DNA from 3 places in the Picosynechococcus sp. PCC 73109 genome. Region 3 is predicted to be linked to each of the others. Evidence: predicted binding sites of a transcription regulator. Region 3 holds the regulator's gene; each other region holds the start of a gene.
What was found. The regulator HrcA, encoded in region 3, represses chaperone genes, less so after heat shock. The targets are predictions, from matches to a motif close to TTAGCACTCNNANNNTNNGAGTGCTAA.
Positions count from the first base shown of each region.

Region 1: groES (co-chaperone GroES) is a predicted target of HrcA. The motif match lies at 4,368-4,394, and genes of this name have one in related genera.
Region 2: groL (chaperonin GroEL) is a predicted target of HrcA. The motif match lies at 3,477-3,503, and genes of this name have one in related genera.

Region 1 covers NZ_CP013998.1:2,551,243-2,558,225, reverse strand. The annotation lists gene AWQ23_RS12260 (leucyl aminopeptidase) at 1-1,303, shown strand, start outside; gene AWQ23_RS12255 (DUF4870 domain-containing protein) at 1,377-1,841, opposite strand; gene AWQ23_RS15775 (DUF433 domain-containing protein) at 1,891-2,064, opposite strand; gene groL (chaperonin GroEL) at 2,298-3,923, opposite strand; gene groES (co-chaperone GroES) at 4,007-4,318, opposite strand; gene glyS (glycine--tRNA ligase subunit beta) at 4,549-6,690, opposite strand; gene nth (endonuclease III) at 6,760-6,983, shown strand, end outside.
Region 2 covers NZ_CP013998.1:171,190-178,172, forward strand. The annotation lists gene AWQ23_RS00885 (hypothetical protein) at 1-770, shown strand, start outside; gene AWQ23_RS00890 (hypothetical protein) at 872-1,906, shown strand; gene AWQ23_RS15945 (hypothetical protein) at 1,970-2,443, shown strand; gene AWQ23_RS15950 (SH3 domain-containing protein) at 2,519-3,079, shown strand; gene groL (chaperonin GroEL) at 3,541-5,208, shown strand; gene AWQ23_RS00905 (PAS domain-containing protein) at 5,300-6,983, opposite strand, start outside.
Region 3 covers NZ_CP013998.1:2,079,199-2,086,181, forward strand. The annotation lists gene AWQ23_RS10030 (NAD(P)H-quinone oxidoreductase subunit 4) at 1-1,191, opposite strand, end outside; gene AWQ23_RS10035 (rhodanese-like domain-containing protein) at 1,580-1,867, shown strand; gene hrcA (heat-inducible transcriptional repressor HrcA) at 1,982-3,028, shown strand; gene AWQ23_RS10045 (manganese efflux pump) at 3,134-3,691, shown strand; gene AWQ23_RS10050 (manganese efflux pump) at 3,916-4,500, shown strand; gene AWQ23_RS10055 (DUF3110 domain-containing protein) at 4,516-4,908, opposite strand; gene AWQ23_RS10060 (hypothetical protein) at 5,249-5,743, shown strand; gene AWQ23_RS10065 (phycobilisome rod-core linker polypeptide) at 5,861-6,983, opposite strand, start outside.

The DNA of each region.
Region 1 (6,983 bases), 470 kb from region 3:
ATCCGGCGAGCTATCGGTGACCCGTCTTGGGAGTGGTGCGCCAATTAAGAAATTACTCTTGGTGGGTCTGGGCAATGCCGAGAAATGGAATAGTGCCGTCTTACGGAGTACCGCAGCGGCGATCGCCCGGGCTGTGAAAGGGGACAAAGCCATCACAACTTTGGGTTTGCAGTTGCCAGTGGCCGAAACTGAGGCGATCACAGCGCAAATGGTCACAGAAGGGATGTATCTGGGCTTTTATGAAGATAATCGCTTCAAATCAGAACAAAAAGACCCCCCAGCCCTCGAAGCTGTTGAAATCCTTGGCATTGGCGACCAACCAGCGGCGATCGCCTTGGGCACAAGTCTTTGTGAAGGGGTGATCTATGCGCGGGAATTGGTTAACGCTCCGGCTAACATTATTAACCCTGTGACCCTGGCCGCTTCCGTGGAAAGCCTCGCCAGCACCTACGGTATGGAACTGAATATCCTCGAAGAAGCAGACTGCGAAGCAGCAGGAATGGGATCTTTTCTTGGGGTGGCGGCGGCCTCGGATTTACCCCCAAAATTTATCCACCTCGTTTATAAACCCCCAGGCACACCCCGGAAGAAAGTGGCGATCGTCGGCAAAGGGTTAACCTTTGATTCTGGTGGCTATAACATCAAGCCCTCTGGCCCCAGCATCGCGATGATGAAAATGGACATGGGGGGCGCAGCGGCAACCTTTGGGGCGGCAAAGGCGATCGCCGAACTCAAACCCGATGTGGAAGTGCATTTCATTAGTGCGGCTACTGAAAATATGATCAGTGGTCGGGGGATGCGTCCGGGGGATATTCTCACGGCCTCCAACGGTAAAACCATCGAAGTGAACAACACCGATGCCGAAGGTCGCCTCACCCTCGCCGATGCCCTCGTTTATGCTGAAAAGCTAGAAGTTGATGCCATTGTGGACATTGCCACCTTGACCGGAGCCTGTGTCATTGCCTTGGGTGACGATATTTGTGGCCTGTGGAGTGACAATGATGATTTGGCCCAGGCGATCGCCACCGCATCAGAGAAAGCGGGCGAAAAATTCTGGCAGATGCCCCTCGAAGAAAAATACTTTGAAGGCTTAAAATCTCCCATCGCCGACATGAAAAACACCGGGCCACGGGAAGGCGGTTCGATTACGGCAGCGTTGTTCCTCAAGGAATTTGTCGAAAACACGCCCTGGGCACACCTCGATATTGCCGGGCCAGCCTGGTCAGAAAAAGACGCCGACATTTACAGCAAAGGCGGCACAGGGTTCCCGGTGCGTACCCTTGTGCATTGGGTACTGAGCTAATTTTTGCATCTAAAAGTTTAATTAAAAACCCCCTTGGCCAATCATTCCAGGGGGGCTGTTTTATGGAAATTATCTATTTCAGTAGTCTGAGATTAAAGGGATAACGATACATTTGCCCTTCTTGAACCTTGGTCGCCGCCAAGATCACCACCGCGATCTGAAAAATGGCGATCGCCACAATCAGCGCCAAAAAGATAAAGAAACCAATCCCCGTCACAATTGCCACCAGGGCAGCAAAGGGATTATTGCTGCCACCAATGCCCAACAGGATCATCAAAACAACTCCGGCGATGATCAAAATACTAAGAATAATTCCCGCCGCCAAACCATAAATGGTCATCGAAATCTGGAAATTAACCGATTCCTTTCCGTGGGCATCGATCAGCTCGGACTCCTCTTTTTTGAGATACCAGACCACCGCCGGCGCAATCACATTGACAAAGGGAATCGCCCCAATGCCGACAAAGGCCAAGACGATCCAAGCCAAACTCGACAGATGGCAGGCGATCGCCCAATTTCTTTCCTGTTCTGCATCCATAAATTTATAGTCCCTCCATATCTACCCCAAATATATAGCAGACCCCAGCTTAACTGACATCAAAAGCAACATTAAGCAATTTTATGGATTCAGCAGTAAAAGCAAAGACTTTACGAATTGATTCTGATGTGAGGGATGGATGATTTTCTAATATTTCAGCTTCAGACCATCCATTTGCAAAAAGACTTAAAAGGAATTCAACAGAAATTCTGGTTCCTTTAATTAATTACAGGCTTACCGACTAAAACATTAGAATCTGAATAAATATAACTTTGCCAATTCATAGTAGCTAGAGTCCAACATTTTTCAATAAAAAACAATTGCTTTTCTTTACTTTTTTATCTATCAATTTAGTGCTCAAATCTAATTGTATCTATAAAAATCCCCCTGAAATGAATCAGAGGGATTAAGTTAACTTAAATTAGCTTTGCAGATTTTGGAGTTGAAACTTCAGTCTTAGTAGTCGAAGTCACCGGCACCAGGAGCCGCACCAGCCTTATCTTTTTCAGGCTTGTCAACAACGATGCACTCAGTGGTGAGAACCATGCCAGCGATGGAAGCCGCATTCTGGGTTGCAGAACGGGTTACCTTAGCGGGGTCAACGATACCAGCGGCGAGCATATCAACGAATTCGTTAGTTGCTGCGTTAAAACCAGTATTGAAGTCTTTTTCCTTCACACGCTCAGCGATTACCGCACCGTTTTGGCCAGCATTTTCAGCAATGCGCTTCAGGGGGGCAGTCAGGGCACGGGCCACAATCAAAGCACCAGTGAGTTGCTCAGCAGTGAGGTTATCATTCGCCCAAGCTTCCAATTCGGGAGCGAGGTGCGCCAGAGTTGTACCACCACCGGGAACAATCCCTTCTTCAACGGCTGCTTTGGTCGCGTTGATCGCATCTTCGAGACGAAGTTTGCGGTCTTTCATCTCAGTTTCGGTTGCTGCACCGACTTTGATCACAGCGACACCACCGGAGAGTTTCGCGAGACGTTCTTGGAGTTTTTCTTTGTCGTAGGAAGAATCAGATTCTTCGATTTGACGGCGGATTTGCTCACAACGGGTCTTAACTGCCTGCTCGTTACCATCGGCCACAATGGTGGTGTTGTCCTTGGTGATGGTGATGCGGCGGGCTTTACCGAGCATATCAACGCTGGTGTTGTCGAGCTTGAGGCCTGCATCTTCGGTGATCAGTTGGCCACCGGTGAGTACAGCGATATCTTCGAGCATTTGCTTACGGCGATCGCCAAAACCAGGCGCTTTAACCGCAGCAACGTTGAGGACACCCCGGAGGCGGTTGACCACGAGGGTAGCAAGGGCTTCTTTCTCGATATCTTCAGCGATGATCACGAGGGGCTTACCTTGGCGAGCAACCTGTTCGAGGATTGGAACGAGGTCTTGTACCAGGGTGATTTTTTTGTCAGTGATGAGGATGAAGGGATCTTCAAGAACCGCTTCCATGCGCTCGGTGTCGGTGACGAAGTAGGGGGAAGTGTAACCCTTGTCGAAACGCATCCCTTCGGTGATTTCGAGTTCGGTTTCCATGGATTTCCCTTCTTCGAGGGAGATCACACCTTCTTTACCGACTTTGTCCATGGCCTTGGCGATCATGTCACCAACTTCCTTGTCGTTCCCCGCAGAGATGGCACCGACTTGGGCGATCGCCGTCGAATCTTCTACCGGACGTGCCTGGTCTTTGATGCGGCCAACGAGGAATTCAGTCGCTTTATCAATACCGCGCTTGAGAGCAATGGGGTTCGCACCAGCCGCGACGTTGCGGAGACCTTCTTTGACCATGGCGTGGGCAAGAACCGTTGCTGTAGTGGTTCCGTCACCGGCCACATCATTGGTTTTAGAAGCCGCTTGGCGAATCAAAGAAACACCGGTGTTTTCGATGTGGTCTTCGAGCTCGATTTCCTTGGCAATGGTCACACCGTCATTCACGATCTGGGGTGCGCCAAATTTCTTTTCGAGCACAACGTTCCGACCTTTGGGGCCGAGGGTTACCGCAACAGCTTCAGCGAGGAGGTCGATCCCTTTTTCGAGGGCGCGGCGAGCATCTTCGTTGTAAATAATAGATTTAGCCATAATGATTGAATTTCTAGGTTGAGCGTTTTACGAGAAAAAATAGAAAAATCTGAAACGATTGCTTAGGTCAAACCTAAAAATAATTACGCAACGGTTGCGAGGATATCTTTCTCAGAAAGAAGCACGTAGTCATCGCCACTGAGTTTGATATCAGTACCAGCGTACTTGGAGTAGAGAACTTTATCGCCAACTTTGACATCAACGGCGGAACGGCTACCGTCATCATTGCGCTTCCCTTCACCAACAGCCACAACTTCACCGATTTGGGGCTTTTCTTTGGCGCTATCGGGGAGGAGGATCCCACCAGCAGTTTTCTCTTCAGATTCGCTAACCTTTACGAAAACGCGATCGCCGAGGGGCTTGAGGGTAGAAACATTGATGCTAATTGCTGCCATGGATAATTTCTCCAGATCAATAAACGACTAAATTTAGCTAGATTGAAGTTTAGCACTCTCAATCTCTGAGTGCTAATTTAGCGGAGAAAATTAAATCCAGACAACTCCTGATAATGTACGGGTTCCCGAACTTTAGATCGCTCCAAAAATTGAACTGTATTGCTTCTCAGGGGAAACCCTGACAGAGACAGAAAGCTGTCTCTGCCATGACTCTAAAAATAAACAAGGATCTACTGTTTAACGATCGCCCCGAAATCTGCCAGAACCCGCGCGTGGTTCCGCAACAGCCCAAGGAGATTGAGGCGATTTTCCCGCACAGCAGGATCTTCTGCCATCACCAAAACACTATCCTCTCCATCAAAGAACCGTTCAACCGTGGGTGCCAGGGCCGCTAACCCATCGATCAGTTTTTGGTAATCCCGTTCGGTGCGGGCCGCTTCGGTGGTAGGTACGAGTTCCACTAAGCCGGCGTAGAGATCGCGCTCGGAATTTTGCGCAAATTTCTCCGGGTTAATTACCCCTGTCGGATCGAGACTATCCGTGCTGAGGTTCCCCTTGGCGGCCAACTTTGCAGAACGGTTCACAGTGGCGTAGATTTTTGCGAGTTGGCCATCGTCACGAATGCTCTGTAAAAAGGCAGCGCGATCGCCGACATCCAGTAAATCCGTTAAGGCCCGTTCAGTGTATTCTGTATCATCACCGAGCACCGCATTCACCAGGTCATAATCAATACCTTTTTCATCTTGGAGCAGAGTCTGAATCCGCTGAATAAAGAAGCTTTGCAGGGCTTCGAGGGGAGACGTTTTATCGGGGTGAGCCGTAACAAAATCCTTCGCCCCCTGGGCTAACAGTTCTCCAAGGTCAATTTCCAGACCCGCGTCCCAAGCGACGGTAATAATTGCATTGGCCGCCCGTCGCAGTGCAAAAGGATCCGAGGAACCAGAAGGAATCATCCCCAGACCAAAAATACTAAGCAACGTATCCAGGCGATCGCCCATGCCCACCACTTGACCCGCAAGGGTTTGGGGCAAAATATCATCAGCATTGCGGGGCAGATAATGCTCAAAAATCCCCTCGGCCACGGCAGGTGCTTCCCCACTGACCAGGGCATATTTTTGACCCATGATGCCTTGGAGTTCTGGGAATTCATAGACCATCTGGGTCACCAAATCCGCCTTACAGAGCATAGCGGTGCTGGCAATAATTTCTTTGTCCGCCTCAGACAGGCCAAGCTGTTCCGCAATCTGCTGGGAAATTTCCATAATGCGGTCTACCTTGTCCCGCATCGTCCCTAGTTCTTCCTGGAAGGTGACGGCTTCTAGTTGGGGCAAATAGGTTTCTAAATGTTCATCGCAATCGGCCCGGTAGAAAAATTGACCATCGGCTAACCGCGCCCGGATCACCCGACCATTCCCCGCAGCGATGATCTCTGATTTCTTAGGATCACCATTGGAAATCGTAATAAATTTCGGAAGAAGCTTCGTTTTATCTTGGCGATCGCGCACCGCAAAATACCGCTGGTGAGTGACCATCACCGTCGTAATCACCTCTGTGGGTAGCTCTAAAAACTCCGCTTCAATGTCCCCGACCACTGCCGTGGGATATTCCACCAAATTCACCACTTCAGCGAGGAGATCAGCGGGCATTTCTGCTTCACCACCAATCTCTGCCGCCGCCGCTTTGACGCCAGCAACAATTTTTTCTTCCCGCACCTGGGGATCAACTTCCACGAAAGCTTGTTGCAAAGTCGCCACATAATCAGCCGCATTGCTCAGGGTCACCTCCCCTTGATGTAAAATCCGGTGCCCACGAGAAATACGACCCGCTTCTAACTTACCGGAGCCATTCACCAATTCCAGGGGTAAAACAGCATCATTCCAAAGGGAAACCAGCCAGCGAATCGGCCGCGGAAAGCGCAGATCCCCATCGGCCCACCGCATAAAGCGCCGCCCTTCGAGGGCCGTAAACCAACCTAAAACCAGTTCCTGCAAAATTTCTGGGGTGGGGCGACCGAGGGTTTTCTTTTGGACAAAAACAAAGTCTCCTTTTTCCGTGGGGCGCACCTCCAGGGCGGAGAGTTCAACCCCCTGTTTGCGGGCAAAGCCTTCAGCGGCCTTGGTGGGTTGACCTTCTTTGAATGCGGCGGCAGCGGGGGGGCCTTTAATTTCTTCTTCCCGATCAGCCTGCTGGTCTGGCAACCCTTGGATTAACACAGCCAGGCGTCGGGGGGTTCCGTAGACTTCGATTTCGTCTGGGGTGAGAAAATACTCCGTGAGGCTATGGGAAACGCGGTCTTTTAATTGGGCGATCGCCGCCGCGACAAAATCAGCAGGGAGTTCTTCTGTACCAACTTCAATGAGGTAGGTTGCCATGGGAAACGAAATCAGGTCAATAATGAATCTTGATTAGTTTACCGTGAAGCCACAGGAAAAATAGTGCCCATGGCAATTCATTACCCGCGTAGTAAGAAAAAACGGGCGATCGCCGTTCTCGAAAAACTCCACGAACTCTATCCCGATGCCACCTGTAGTTTGGACTATGAAACCCCCGTGCAATTGATGGTGGCAACCATTCTTTCGGCCCAATGTACCGACGAGCGAGTAAATAAAGTTACACCGGCGCTCTTTGCCCGATTTCCTGATGCGGCGGCCTTTGCGGGAGCAGA
Region 2 (6,983 bases), 1.1 Mb from region 3:
ACCAGGGCAGAGATGCTGGCTTGTATGTTTATGGCGAACAAATGAGTTCTATGGCTGAAATAGTAGTTTTGCAAATATTAGAAACGGGCTTTGATTCTAGCTTTAGTTCATTTAGTCCATTAAAAAAAGACCTCACTAAAAGAGTTATGGAAAGTGTTAATGAAAAGCTATGGGATATCTTTAGACAAGCGGAATTAAATGGTGACGAACTACCAGGAAAAGAAGTTGTTGTCGATATTGTGGCAGAAACATTAATGGATTTGGATAACATTCCGTTAATGAGAGATGTTTTATTACGAGCCTTTAAAGTTCCTAAGCCTTCATTGCTAGTCGTTGCAGAAGACGTTGCCGATCAAGTTAGTTATATCGAGGAGCTATTCAGTTCGGAAGTACAAGCTTCACATCTTCGCAATAGCAACACTTATATTCCTTATATTTTGTATAATTCTCCACAGAACGGCTTACAAGATATCTCCCAAGGATCTATCAGAACACCTGTTGCCCAATCGACATACAGATGCACCACTTCAAGCGGCAGAACTACACAATTAGAGGCTTCCTTCTATGATGAAAATCCTGGGCCTCATACCGGAGAAGTTGTCATTAATGTCGATGGGAAAACGTATCAACTCCCAGGATTAGTAGGAAATACCCCTAGTTACGGCAATGCAGACGGAAGCATAATTTTTGGACTGCGTAGCCCTGAAGCTTGGTTACGCATTGGTTCACCCATCGAGCAGAGTTATGATTGCGTTGCTTTGTATGATTGAGGACTTACTAAAGTTTTAAATAAGGAGAAGATTTTTGATGTTTTTAGGTTGTTTTATTTAGAAAAATAGTTTTTAAATTAATTGTCTATATGTCTAGAAGAATGAACAAAATTTTATCTTTGATGACTCTATCAATTTTATTTTTGGGCTTAAAGCCGGAAGCTATTCTCGCAACCCTAAAGCTTTCCATGACAGGTGAAAAACTTCTATCTCAAGTTGAGCCTCCGCCCCCAAAGGGTTCTTGTAATTATCCGAGGGTTCTACCAAATTGTCATGAAAATGTTCAATGGAAAAATCTAGGCTCTCCAGCCCGAAATGTTTACCATTTCGGCGACTCTATCTATCAGTGGGTGGGCATTAATACAATTTCGAGAAATGGTGATGCGATAAATTTCGATCACTATGATGACTTTGCTCAATATTCTCGTCTTAGCGCAAATTGTAAAACCAGAGTTTATACAATTATCTTGACTTCAGAATACGGCGTAGAGCCCGATAGTTATTACCCGGTCGGTGATTTTTGGGGTCGGGCATTAGATTTTGCCTGTTCTATAAGCAATCCTAGACAATCCTATGGAACAGAATCAACAAGTCTTGCGCTTAATAAAGATCTATATAAAGCATCTAAAAGCAAAGAAATCGAAAATAGTCCTACTTTGTTTTGGAAGGGTTTACAGTATATTTCCCAAGCATCTACTCGGACAGTTGAATATCGCTGGCCTTGGCTAGAAAATACTGGTCTAACTTCCTTTGAGATTCCTTCTGGTTATAGAGCAGTAACTCAGGGAGCAGGAGTAAAGTACGTTGAAGGCAACCGGTATAATGATGTCAATATTGTGATTCTTAGTCCAGAAGAATATCAATCATGGCAAAAAAATCCGACTCAATATCGTTCCTTGGGTGTGAATATAAACGCTATTTTTGATGCGGAACTCATGTGGACAATTGGTCAAACTCCTGATGTGAGTCGAATTAATCGAAATGGCCATCAGATTAATATGTATCGTGTCGGTGGTACCGGGCAATCTATTGGTGTAATTAGTTCTTCAAATAGAAATTCAGTACAAGTGACAGTTTATGATCGCGAAAACTCTGGGATTGCTGAAATGATTTTAAATTCATTTGATTATCTGTAGTCTAAATCTAAGTTTTAATTGCCATACTATTTCGCACATCTTTTTGCATATTCAACTTAAACCATGAGCATGAATACAAAAAAAGCATTGTCTTTATTTATTTCGTCATCTTTATTGTGGGGGATTTCTTTTCAAGTTACTAGGGCAAATTTACAGCCTCCCGGAGTAGAAGCAACACTCGTTGCTCAAATAAACCGCCCCTCACTAAATGGAAGATGCCGAGATCACAATTCTGTCTGGATTGAAAATTGTTACAAGGGAGTGCAATGGGAAAAAACTTCGAATTCAAGACATTTCATGGGTGGCTACGATGAAGGTTATACGTGGGTTGGAACTAATACAATTTCCAGAAATGGTAATGCTATTAATTTTGATTTCCGCAGTTCAGCCGGTTATATTCGCTACAGTGCAAATTGCAAAACCAGAGTCTACGCTATCATTTTAGCTTCAGATGCTTTCGTTAATCCTAATGCATACCGTCCTGTCAATGATTATATTGGTCAAGCCCTAGATTATGCCTGTTCTATTAGTGATTAGCTATAAGCCATAGTGATTTTACATCACAGTCAAAGTCATTAAATTTTTCCCGTCGTTTACAATTTATGATAAAAAATGAAAAAATTCTTATTTCTACTGACCTTATCAAGTTTGCTCCCTGTTTTAACGCCTCAAGCTGCTTGGGCAAACTCAAGAGCTTCTATCCCTTCTAACATCTGTGACAATCACTTTAGAAGAATTCAAAGCTCTGACAATATAAGACTCCGATTATATTCGACACCATCCTATGATAATAATGGATATCCTAGTCACAATGCTTCGACTATTATTCGCGTCTTAAAAAATGGCACCGAAGTTATGATTAATATGGGAGATTCCACAGGCCGGTGGACTGAAATTACTATCCCGGGTGGTACAACAGGTTGGGTTTTGACTAATGCTTTGGCTGCCAGTTCAATAGGTAGTTCTTCTTTTAACGGATACATGCGCGTACATACCCTTGATGGCGGAATTGTGAACTTAAGATCTGAGCCATGGTTGACCAGCCAGGTGGTTAAGCCACTGCAAACTGGAGAATTAGTTCGGTATCGTAATTTCGACGGATATTGGCATGAAGTATCAACTACTGATGGACGGCGTGGCTTTGTAGCAAGTCAATATTTAGTCTGCGACTGAAGCATTCTTTTTTATAAGAAAAATACCTCAGTATCAGGACAAAAATTGTGAAACGTTTAGAGAGAGGGGTTGATGGAAATTAAGAACAAATCAGTCAAAGCCATAGCAAAATAGACTACGAGCCCGACGGCCATGAGTTTTGATGATGCGAATCGGCTTTTGGGGATGTCGCCAAAAACCCACCTTCATTGCCTAAATAAAGGCGATCGCCAAATTCACCCAATCAATAGATCAGTCCGAGAAAAAGTAGGGGGTAGGGTTTCGGTTCATTGGGGGGAAAGGTATGAGATCCCTCACTTGATTTTTTAAAGAAAATATGTAGACACAGAAGACAAATTGCTTGAAAAGCCTTTTTTCAAAGCTTTTGGCCCGTTTGCGTCGCCGAAACCAGAAAACATTAGCAGTCGCCCCCTAGGAGTGCTAAATTTGCTAGTGACGTAAACTTTATAACGCAAACTCCTATGGCTAAGATTGTCTCTTTCAAGGATGACTCTAGACGCGCCCTCGAAGCAGGGATTAATGCCCTTGCCGATGCGGTAAAAATCACCCTCGGCCCCAAGGGTCGGAATGTACTCCTCGAAAAGCAGTATGGTGCGCCTCAAATTGTGAACGATGGGATCACCGTTGCGAAGGATATTGAACTCAGTGATCCGCTCCAAAATACGGGGGCGCGGTTAATCCGGGAAGTGGCAGCGAAAACTAACGATAGCGCTGGGGATGGCACGACCACTGCCACCGTCATGGCCCAAGCATTGATCCGCGAAGGTTTGAAAAATGTGACGGCTGGGGCGAACCCTGTGGCCCTGCGTCGGGGTATTGATGCGGCAGTGAAGTTCCTCGTGAAGGAAGTTGTCGCGATCGCCAAGCCCGTTGAAGGAGAGGCGATCGCCCAGGTAGCCGCTGTGTCTGCTGGGAATGACGAAGAAGTAGGCCGGATGATCTCCGAAGCCATGGCCAAAGTCACCAAAGATGGTGTGATCACCGTTGAAGAGTCCAAGTCCCTCGCCACCGAACTGGATGTAGTCGAAGGAATGCAACTGGATCGCGGTTATATCTCCCCCTATTTCGTCACCGACCAGGAACGGCAAATCGTTGAATTTGAAAATCCCTACATCCTGATCACCGACAAGAAAATTTCGGCGATCGCCGACCTCGTGCCCGCCCTCGAACAGGTAGCCCGTTCTGGTCGTCCTTTGCTGATTGTTGCCGAAGACATTGAAGGGGAAGCCCTGGCGACCCTCGTTGTGAACAAAGCCCGTGGTGTCCTCAATGCCGCTGCAATCAAGGCTCCCAGCTTTGGCGATCGCCGTAAGCAAATGCTCCAAGACATCGCTGTCCTCACCGGCGGTCGGGTCATTTCCGAAGAAGTGGGCCTCAGCCTCGAAGCCATTGACCTTGATATGCTCGGTAATGCCGAAAAGATCACCATCAGCAAGGAAGAAACCACCATCGTTTCCGGTGGCGGCAGCAAAGCTGACATTGACGCCCGCGTTAGCCAAATCCGTAAGCAACTGGCTGAAACCGACTCCGAATATGACATGGAGAAACTCCAGGAGCGGATCGCCAAGCTTGCTGGTGGTGTCGCCGTGATCAAAGTTGGTGCAGCCACCGAAACTGAACTCAAAGACCGCAAGCTCCGCATCGAAGATGCCCTCAATGCCACCAAAGCCGCTGTCGATGAAGGCATTGTTCCTGGTGGTGGCACGACCCTAATTCACCTCGCTGAAAAGGTCGCTGAAGTAAAGGCAAGCCTCAGTAGCGACGAAGAGAAGCTCGGTGTCGATATCGTTTCCCGCGCCCTAGAAGCGCCCCTCCGCCAATTGGCTGATAACGCGGGTGCCGAAGGTTCTGTGGTTGTAGAACGGGTTCGTACCAGTGACTTCAACGTTGGCTACAACGCGGCCACTGGCGAATACGTTGATATGATTGCCGCTGGCATCATTGACCCGGCGAAGGTTGTCCGTTCTGTTTTGCAAAATGCAGCCTCCATCGCTGGAATGGTGATCACAACCGAAGCCCTCGTTGTTGAGAAGCCCGAACCCGAAGCACCCGCCCCTGACATGGGTGGTGGTATGCCCGGTATGGGTGGCATGGGCGGCATGGGAATGCCTGGCATGGGAATGATGTAATTTTTCCTGAACCCTTTTAAAAATTCAATATCTGCATTGGGCACCCTCCGGGGTGCTTTTTTTGTTTTCTGGGCGAAAATCTTGGGTTAAGTTAGCCCGTCGGGGACTGTTCTTGTAACCAGTGATTGAGGGTTTCCCGAAGGGTTTGGGGATTGAGGGGTTTACTGAGGTAGTCGTTCATGCCTGCTGCCAAATACTGCTCTTGGTTGGCTTCTCCTAGGGTGGTGGTGAGCGCAATGATCGGTATCTGCCGGTGGCGATCGCCGCCACCACCCCGGCGAATATGTTGGCTCGTCTGAAAGCCATTCATCTTGGGCATGAGGCAATCCATCAAAATTAAACAATAGGGTTGATTTTCAGGGGTTGTTTGGAGCATTTGTAGGGCTTCTGTGCCCCCTGGGGCAACATCGACGGAAAAACCAAACTGTTGGCAGAGGCCCCGAATAATAATTTGATTGACGGGGTTATCTTCCACGAGGAGGAGGCGGGCCGAGATTTTTTGGCCCTGTTTGCTTCCACTAGGTTGGGAACCAGAATCTGAGGTTCTAGCGTTTGGCTGGGCGAAATTTTCACAGAAACGCCGACAGGCCTGCCACAGGGGACGGGATAAAATCGGCTTGACAAGGTGGTGGGTTGCCGTGAGTTGGGGGAAGCTTTGGGGATCGGTGGGGCTGTAGGGAAACGTGGTGAGCAGCAGTAACTGGCAGGTTTTTTGGGGGTAAAGCTGTTGGAGATTTTGGGCGAGGGTCAGGGCATCGATCTCCCTCAGGGAATGATCCAAGATCAGGAGGGGCGTTGCGGTGGTGGGGGGCTGGGTTTGCCAAAGGGCGATCGCCTCTTGGCCATTGGCTGCGGCTTGGACAGTGGCGCCCCAGGCTTGGAGCTCATCGCGCAAAATTTCCCGTTGGGTTTGTTGCTCTTCGACGATGAGGATCTCTAATCCCTGCAAGCTATCGGCGGTCATCCGCGACAGTTGAGATCGCCCCGCCCCATACCCTAGGGTAAAGGTAAAACAGCTCCCCTCCCCTGGGGTACTAACCACTTCAATGGTGCCCCCCATCACTTGACAAAGACGCTGGGTAATCGCCAAACCGAGACCCGTGCCACCATAACGCCGGGTGGTTCCTGCTTCTAACTGGGTAAAAGGCTCGAAAAGATCGTTCAATTTCTCAGCGGCGATGCCAATGCCAGTATCCGTCACTGAGCAGGTAAAATCGAGGCGATCGCCAACCCGCTCCGTTTGACAGCGAATCACCACCTCCCCTTGGTTGGTAAATTTAATGGCATTGCTTACCAGATTTGTCAGGATTTGTCGTAAACGCCCAGGATCCCCTTGGATAGAACCGTGCCGCAAACCTCGTAAATCAAAAATGAGATTGAGACCTTTCTCCTGGGCCGCAAACGCCATCAACTTGGCAAAATTTTCAAAAAATTGATGGAGATCAAAATCCACCGTTTCTAGTTGCAGCTTGCCGGCTTCCATCTTTGAGAAATCCAAAATATCGTTCAGCAAGATCAGTAAAGATTCAGCGCTAGAAAGGGCGATGCGGGCGTGTTCTTGCTGTTCTGTGGTGAGCTCTTCGCTATAGAGCAGTAAATTGAGCATCCCGATAATGCCATTCATGGGCGTCCGAATTTCGTGGCTCATGGTGGCTAAAAACATACTTTTGGCATGGGCGGCCGCTTCTGCTGCTTCTTTGGCATCAATCAACGCCTGCTCCGCCTGTTTGCGATCGCCAATGTCACTATGGGTACCAATAATCCGCAGGGGTTCC
Region 3 (6,983 bases):
AGCAACAAAACCACTCATCCCCGGCAGCGCCAAAGATGCCATCGAGCAGGTTGTCCACATCGCAAAGATTTTCTTCATTTTTTTGCCGACCCCACCCATTTCATCGAGCATCAGGGTGTGGGTACGGTCATAGGTGGCACCAACCATAAAGAAGAGACTCGCCCCAATGAGCCCATGGGAAATCATCTGCAACATGGCACCACTCGTCCCCAAATCGGTAAACGAAGCCATCCCAATTAGCACAAAGCCCATGTGGGAAATGGAGGAATAGGCGATTTTTCGTTTGAGATTACGTTGGGCAAAGGAAGTGAGGGCCGCATAAACGATATTGACGACTCCGAGGATCACAAGCACCGGGCCAAACAGGGCATGGGCATCGGGCAGCATCCCGGCATTCATCCGCAGTAGGGCATAGCCGCCCATTTTTAGGAGAATTCCGGCGAGGAGCATGTGGGCCGGGGCGGTGGCTTCACCATGGGCATCGGGGAGCCAGGTATGCAGAGGAAAAATCGGTAACTTCACCCCATAGGCGATAAGCAGGCCACCATAAAGCAGCAGTTGGAGGTTAATGCCAAAGTCTTTCTGGGCGATCGCCGTCATATCAAAGGTGACCGTATCCCCATAAAAGGCCATGGTCAGGGCGGCAATCAGAATAAATAATGAACCACCAGCGGTGTAGAGGATGAATTTCGTTGCGGCATAGAGCCGTTTTTTGCCACCCCAGATGGACAGAATCAGATAAACCGGAACCAGTTCTAATTCCCAGGTAAAGAAAAACAGCAGCATATCCTGCACGGCGAAGACAGCGATTTGACCGCCATACATCAGCAGCATCAGGAAATAAAATAGCTTTGGCTTAAAGCTTACGGGCCAGGCTGCCAAGATCGCCAAAGTTGTGATAAAACCCGTGAGAAGAATCAAGGGCATGGAAAGGCCATCGGCCCCCACTGACCACCGCAGATCGATTGCTTCGACCCAGGTGTAGCTTTCTACCAGTTGCAGATTCGGGTTGCCAAAATCGTAGCCCGTGTAAAAGGCCGTCACGATGATCACAAAGTCAATTAAGCCAATGGTCAAGGCATACCAGCGCACTGTTTTCCCATCTTTGTCGGGGATGAGGGGCAAAAATAATGCCGCAATAATGGGAAATAAAATAATCGTGGATAACCACGGAAAATTTGCAAAGTTCATACAAACTCAAAAAAATTAATGGCTGTTTCTTAAAAAATGCAATATTTATAAATCGTTAACGCAGAATAAAGGCGATCGCCAAGCAGAATGCTTTACCCTGTACCATCTTCAAAAAGTGGGACAGAAGATCTAACGCCTCTAACGTTACTTGTACCATTCCCAAATTTTCTTGACCGACTCTCCGGGGGAACTGCAATACTCCTTAACTTTGGCCCCCCCTAAGGTGAAGATCCCCTAGCAATTCAGCCTTGGCATTCCCAAACGCAGCCAGAAAATGCTAAAAATGCTCACCTCTTAATTTTTTATCAGTAGCTTGACCATGACCAACCCTAGTTCTAACCCACAACTCCAGGCCGTCAGTCCCACGGTTTTTGCCCAGCGCGTCGCCATGACCGAATCTTTGCAACTCATTGATGTGCGTGAACCCGATGAGCTAGAGATTGTCGCTCTCCCAGGCTTTACCAATTTACCCCTGAGTCAATTTGAACAATGGGCTGCCCGTATTGCTGTGGACTTTGACCCCCAGGCAGAAACCTATGTGCTTTGTCACCATGGTGTGCGTTCGGCACAAATGTGTTACTGGCTGCAACAACAAGGTTTTACCCAAGTGATCAATATTGAAGGTGGGATTCACCTTTACACCCTCTCTGTGGATCAAAGCCTACCGCGCTACTAGGGAAGAATGAGCTATACTAACCCAAACTTAGACCTTAAATCTTTCTTAAGTTAAGCAAAGTTTTTTTGCTATTTTTTTATATTTCTTAGTTATTGAAAGCACTACTGTCGGCGTATGGTTGCTCAGAAAATTCTTAATCCCCGTCACCAAAATATTTTTCGAGCAACGGTCAACCATTACATTTCCACAGCGGAACCCGTAGGCTCCAAAACCCTTGTGGAGGAATATGACTTTCAGGTCAGTTCTGCCACCATTCGTAATGTGATGGGCAAGTTGGAAAAGGCAGGTTTCTTGTATCAACCCCACATCTCGGCGGGACGAGTCCCCTCTGATTCCGGCTATCGCTTTTATGTGGACGAGCTCGTCACCCCCAATTCCCAGACCCGCAAACGAGCGAGCCAAACGTTACAGGAACAGACCGCTGCAGAGTATTGGGGACTAGAAGCGACCCTCCAGCGGGCAACGCAAATCCTGGCGACGTTAAGTGGTTATATTGCTCTAATCACGGTGCCCCATCAAAACCATGCTCGCCTACGCTATCTACAGTTACTCCCCCTAGGGGATCAGAAGGTGATGATGATTGTGGTGACGGATAGCTATCAACCCCAATCGTTGTCCTTGATCCTGGACTGTGACCCCGATGAGCTAGAGATTCTATCGAATTTTTTGAATCACCATCTCCAGGGGCGATCGCTCCAAGAAATTGCCAGCCTTGATCCCCAGGCTTTAGACGAAGACTTTCACCATTGTCAGCTGTTATTGGAGACGATTTTGAGTAAGATTGCTCAGATTGTGCCCAATACGATTGCGACGCCAATTCTGGTACGGGGCATTTCGGAAGTGCTGCGGCAACCTGAGTTTTCCCAAATTGAGCAGTTACAAACCCTATTGCACTTGCTAGAGGCGAAACAAGAACAGCTACTCCCGGTGGTTTTTAGTGGTTTACCAGGCGATCGCCCGACGCTCATTCACATCGGCACCGAAAATCCCCTAGAACCCATGAAAACCTGCGCCCTTATTTCCACATATTATTACCAAGAAAAAACGCCCGTTGGCAGTGTTGCGGTGCTTGGCCCGACGCGGATGTTCTATGAAAATGCGATCGCCTTAGTTGAAGCCACAGCAGATTATCTGTCTGAGAATTTAAAAGCCGCTTTTTAAGGTTTAAGACTCGTAGGAAATAAGAATCAAATAATTTAATTTTTTTGTTTTTTTGTTGATGGCGATCGCCATAATCTTTTTAAGGGAGTACCCATAGGGGATTTCATGGACTTTGACTTAGATATTCTTCTCTTTGCCCTAGTGCTGAGTATTGACTGTTTTTCCGTCGCCCTTGCACTAGGAGCACGCCATTTTTCCCGCAAGCGGGCCTTATTTTTTGCGCTCAGTTCAGGTTTTTCCGGTGGCGGCGCTATTTCCCTCGGTTTTCTCCTGGGTAATTTCGCCCAATACATCACCTTCTATGATCAAGGAATTGCTTTTATTCTCTTGATCCTTATCGGTGTTCACATGTGCTACAACGCCTACCGAGAAATGCAAAAACTCCCAGGCGATGATGATGAATCCAGAAAAATTCATGGCCTTTGGAAAATTCTTTTGGTCTCTAGCATTTCCAGTGTTGATTCTTTGGGGGTTGGTATTTCCCTTGGTTTAATGGGCAAACCCTTAATTCCCTATTCCCTGGGGATCGGAGTATCAGCCTTTTTTGCTACTTATGTGGGCTTATTTTGCGCACAATTAATCTCTAGTCAATTAAAGGAAAAGGTAGAGTTTTTTGGCGGTGGTATTCTGATTGCTATGGGCCTTAAAATGCTCTCAATATAATGATTATTTAGACCCGATTTTTATAAGTCTAGAGTCGTCATTTTCCAAGTAAAAAGCAGATTATTATTTCGCTCAGTCTCACGAGGATTAGGATTTATTTGTAGGCAATTACTTTTTTTGGAAGAATTTTTTAAATAATTTTGTGGAACTCGGAAACAATGAAAAAACTATGATAAATCGACCCACGATTTTTCGTTTATAGTAATAAATGCATTCCTTTCGAGTTGGCGATCGCCACGGCATTTATGGGTTTTGAATTAGACATTATTATTTTCGCCCTTGTCCTCAGTATTGACTCTTTTTCCGCCGCCTTAGCCCTTGGTATTCGTCACTTTTCTGGAAAACGGGCTTTATTTTTTGCGCTCAGTTCGGGATTTTCTGAAGGGGTGGCGATCGCCATCGGCTTCATTTTGGGACGCTTTGCCCAGACTATAATTATGGCCTACGATCATTGGGTGGCCTTTGCCCTATTGGTTTTGGTGGGTGGACATATGTGCTACAACGCTTACCAAGAAATGCGAGCCAAGCCAGGCGATGACGATGGTGAATCCGTCAAAATCCATAGCCTGTGGAAAATTTTGTTTATTTCTAGTATCACCAGCATCGATTCTTTGGGGGTGGGCGTTTCCCTCGGCCTCATTGGTAAACCGCTTGTGCCCTACTCCCTCAGCATTGGCTTGGCTGCTTTTTGTGCCACCTATGGGGGTCTATTTTGTGCCAAACTCATTTCCGGACATTTAGGCGAAAAGGTCGAGTTTTTTGGCGGCGGAGTTTTGATCGCCCTGGGCATTAAGATGCTATCGATCTAATCCATTCCGAATACACTACAAAAGCCCTTCTAATTGACGTCGAATGCGGTCTAATTCTGTATCCGACAAATCATTTTCTGACGCTGTGGTTTGCTCTGCTGGCTGTTGCTTTCCCTCTGGATCCCAAGCTAAATCTGTCACATTCGCTTCGGGGGGCGTGGCCAATTCGCCAGCGGCAACGTGTTGCCAATCATAATCTGCATCCCGACAAAACTCGATAATGTCTTCTTCATCCATGGCTTCGATGGAGACGGGCGGGAAATCCTGGGCTTCCAACATTAGCCCAAACCGGGTGGCGTCATCTTCATCTTCAAACATTAAAATCTTGTTGCGATCGCCAGTTTGGAGTGTGTGAATCCCTTCATTTTCTGTCCGGGCATTAAACAGCAAGACATACACGCGACTCATGGACTTTCTCCTTAGATGCTTACTAATCAGCTCCTTTTGGGGGAGGGTGATCAAATTGTTTATTATAAGGTGACGGGAAATTTCGCTCAAACCCTTTAAAATGGTACCGCTCGATTGGCAAATTGCGAATCTTCCCATGTTCAACCATGGTTTATTTTTGCTTGGTATCGATCTTAAAGGTGGCGATCGCCATCGTTGTTTTAGGGCCTTTTTGCTTAACAAGCCTTCACAAAACAGCAGTAATGGAACTTTCCTGGAATCTTTTCTTTCATAGAGCCTAGATGCTCACTTGATCAAGGGAGCCTCTGACGGTATAACCCAACTGGGGAGGGGGACAGCCATGACAAAATTTTATGCACCGACCATTATTGGGGCAACAACGCTCCTGACCATTGCCGCTGGTCTTGGTGGTATTCAAGGGGCGATCGCCGGCCCGGAAACCTTTACGATCGCCGCTAACGGAGCCATTACCTCCAATGAAGTCTTTAACGGGACAATCACCGGCCAGGCTGGGGGGCCAACCAATAGTAACTTTTGTGGCTGGATTGCCAATCGCCCCAACCACACCTTTCGCATTAATGGCAATGGCCTGATGTCTCTCAATCTCAGCGTTGTCGATCCTAACGGTGGCGTTTCCAGACCCTTTACGCTTCTGATAAAAAATGCCGATGATCCCAGTGCAGATCCCTTCTGTGCGATCGCCGATCCTTTTAGCGGGATTCCTGCCGAAATTGGTGGTGTTTGGAATCCAGGCCGCTACCAAATCTTTATCGGCAACTTTGAACAGGCTGGTAATGCAGGTCGCGCTCCCTACGTTTTACAAATTTCCCAGTAGCATCAACAACCGTCAGTTCCCCAAAATAATCCTCTGGAAAATCAATTAAAAAATTGCCCTCCTCTCTTAATTTTGAAAGGGGGGCAGTTTTTATGGTCTTAACCGAATTTTCGTGTTTTAGCGTTTTACCGCAGGCTCAAAGCTCGGTACCACAAGATCACGATTTTGCTTCGTGAGTTGGTTGTAGAGTCGTTCCGTATTGGGGAAGTTTGCCGCCGGTAAAGTCGGGAAGCGACGGAAGGGTACCGTATCCTCACCGAAGTTATCGAGGTACTCCATGCTGTTAACCATCGCGCCGATAAAGGCTTTCAGACCTTGGGAAGCAAGGATTTGGTTATACTTACGGATTTCCTGCTGATCTAAGGGAGCCCGACCAAGGAAGTGCTTCGTTCCCATTTCAATCACCTTCGTGTTGGGGTAGGGAGTATAGAATTCCTTCTGGTACAGCTCAGAACAACCCAGACCTTCGATGAATTCCTTCATGTTGATCTCGCGGTTGCCCAGCTTACTTTCGAGGGCAGTAAATTGCGCATCGACAACATAGGGCTCGATGTCCCGCTCAAAGATCTGACGGTAAGCCGCGGCGATCGCCGTTTTCAGTTCGACCTTGTTGAAGGTATCCGTGAGTTTAAAGGCCTTCGTCTGCTGACGTTGAACGTTAACCCCTTGCTTGAGGCGAGCATCCACATCCGTCACTGGTAGATTCTTCGTGCTAGAAGTGCCCAACTCAATAAAGCGAGCTGTCTTCTCAACCTGAACCTTAGCCCCCACATCTTCACGGAGCGCACCGGGGCGAGTCTGACGCAGCGAATAACCACCGGGAGTCAGATAGCGTTCGTAGGGAACTGTATCTTCGCCGAAAGCTTCTTCGTATTCTTTGCTGTCAATAATCGCATCTACTAGAGCGTAGAAACCTTTTTTCGCACAGGTATCAAAGTAGCTGTTGATTTCTTGGCGACCATAGGTGGGACGACCCAACAGACGACGGTGAATGTACTCTACTGCTTTGGTGACGTACAAAGAAGACCAGTAAGTATTCCGGAAAACATCGGATTTCGCCAAGGCCCGGATAAATTCCCGCAGGGTAATTTCACCATTTTCGAGCTTGATCTCTGCTACTTTCTGACGTTGGCCAGCATAGACCATCCGACCGAAGACCTGACGGTAAGCTGCTTCAATGACCTTTTGGGTTGCACTTTCTGAGAAGCTGACGTTGGTAGTCTTACCTGCTGGTAGTTCG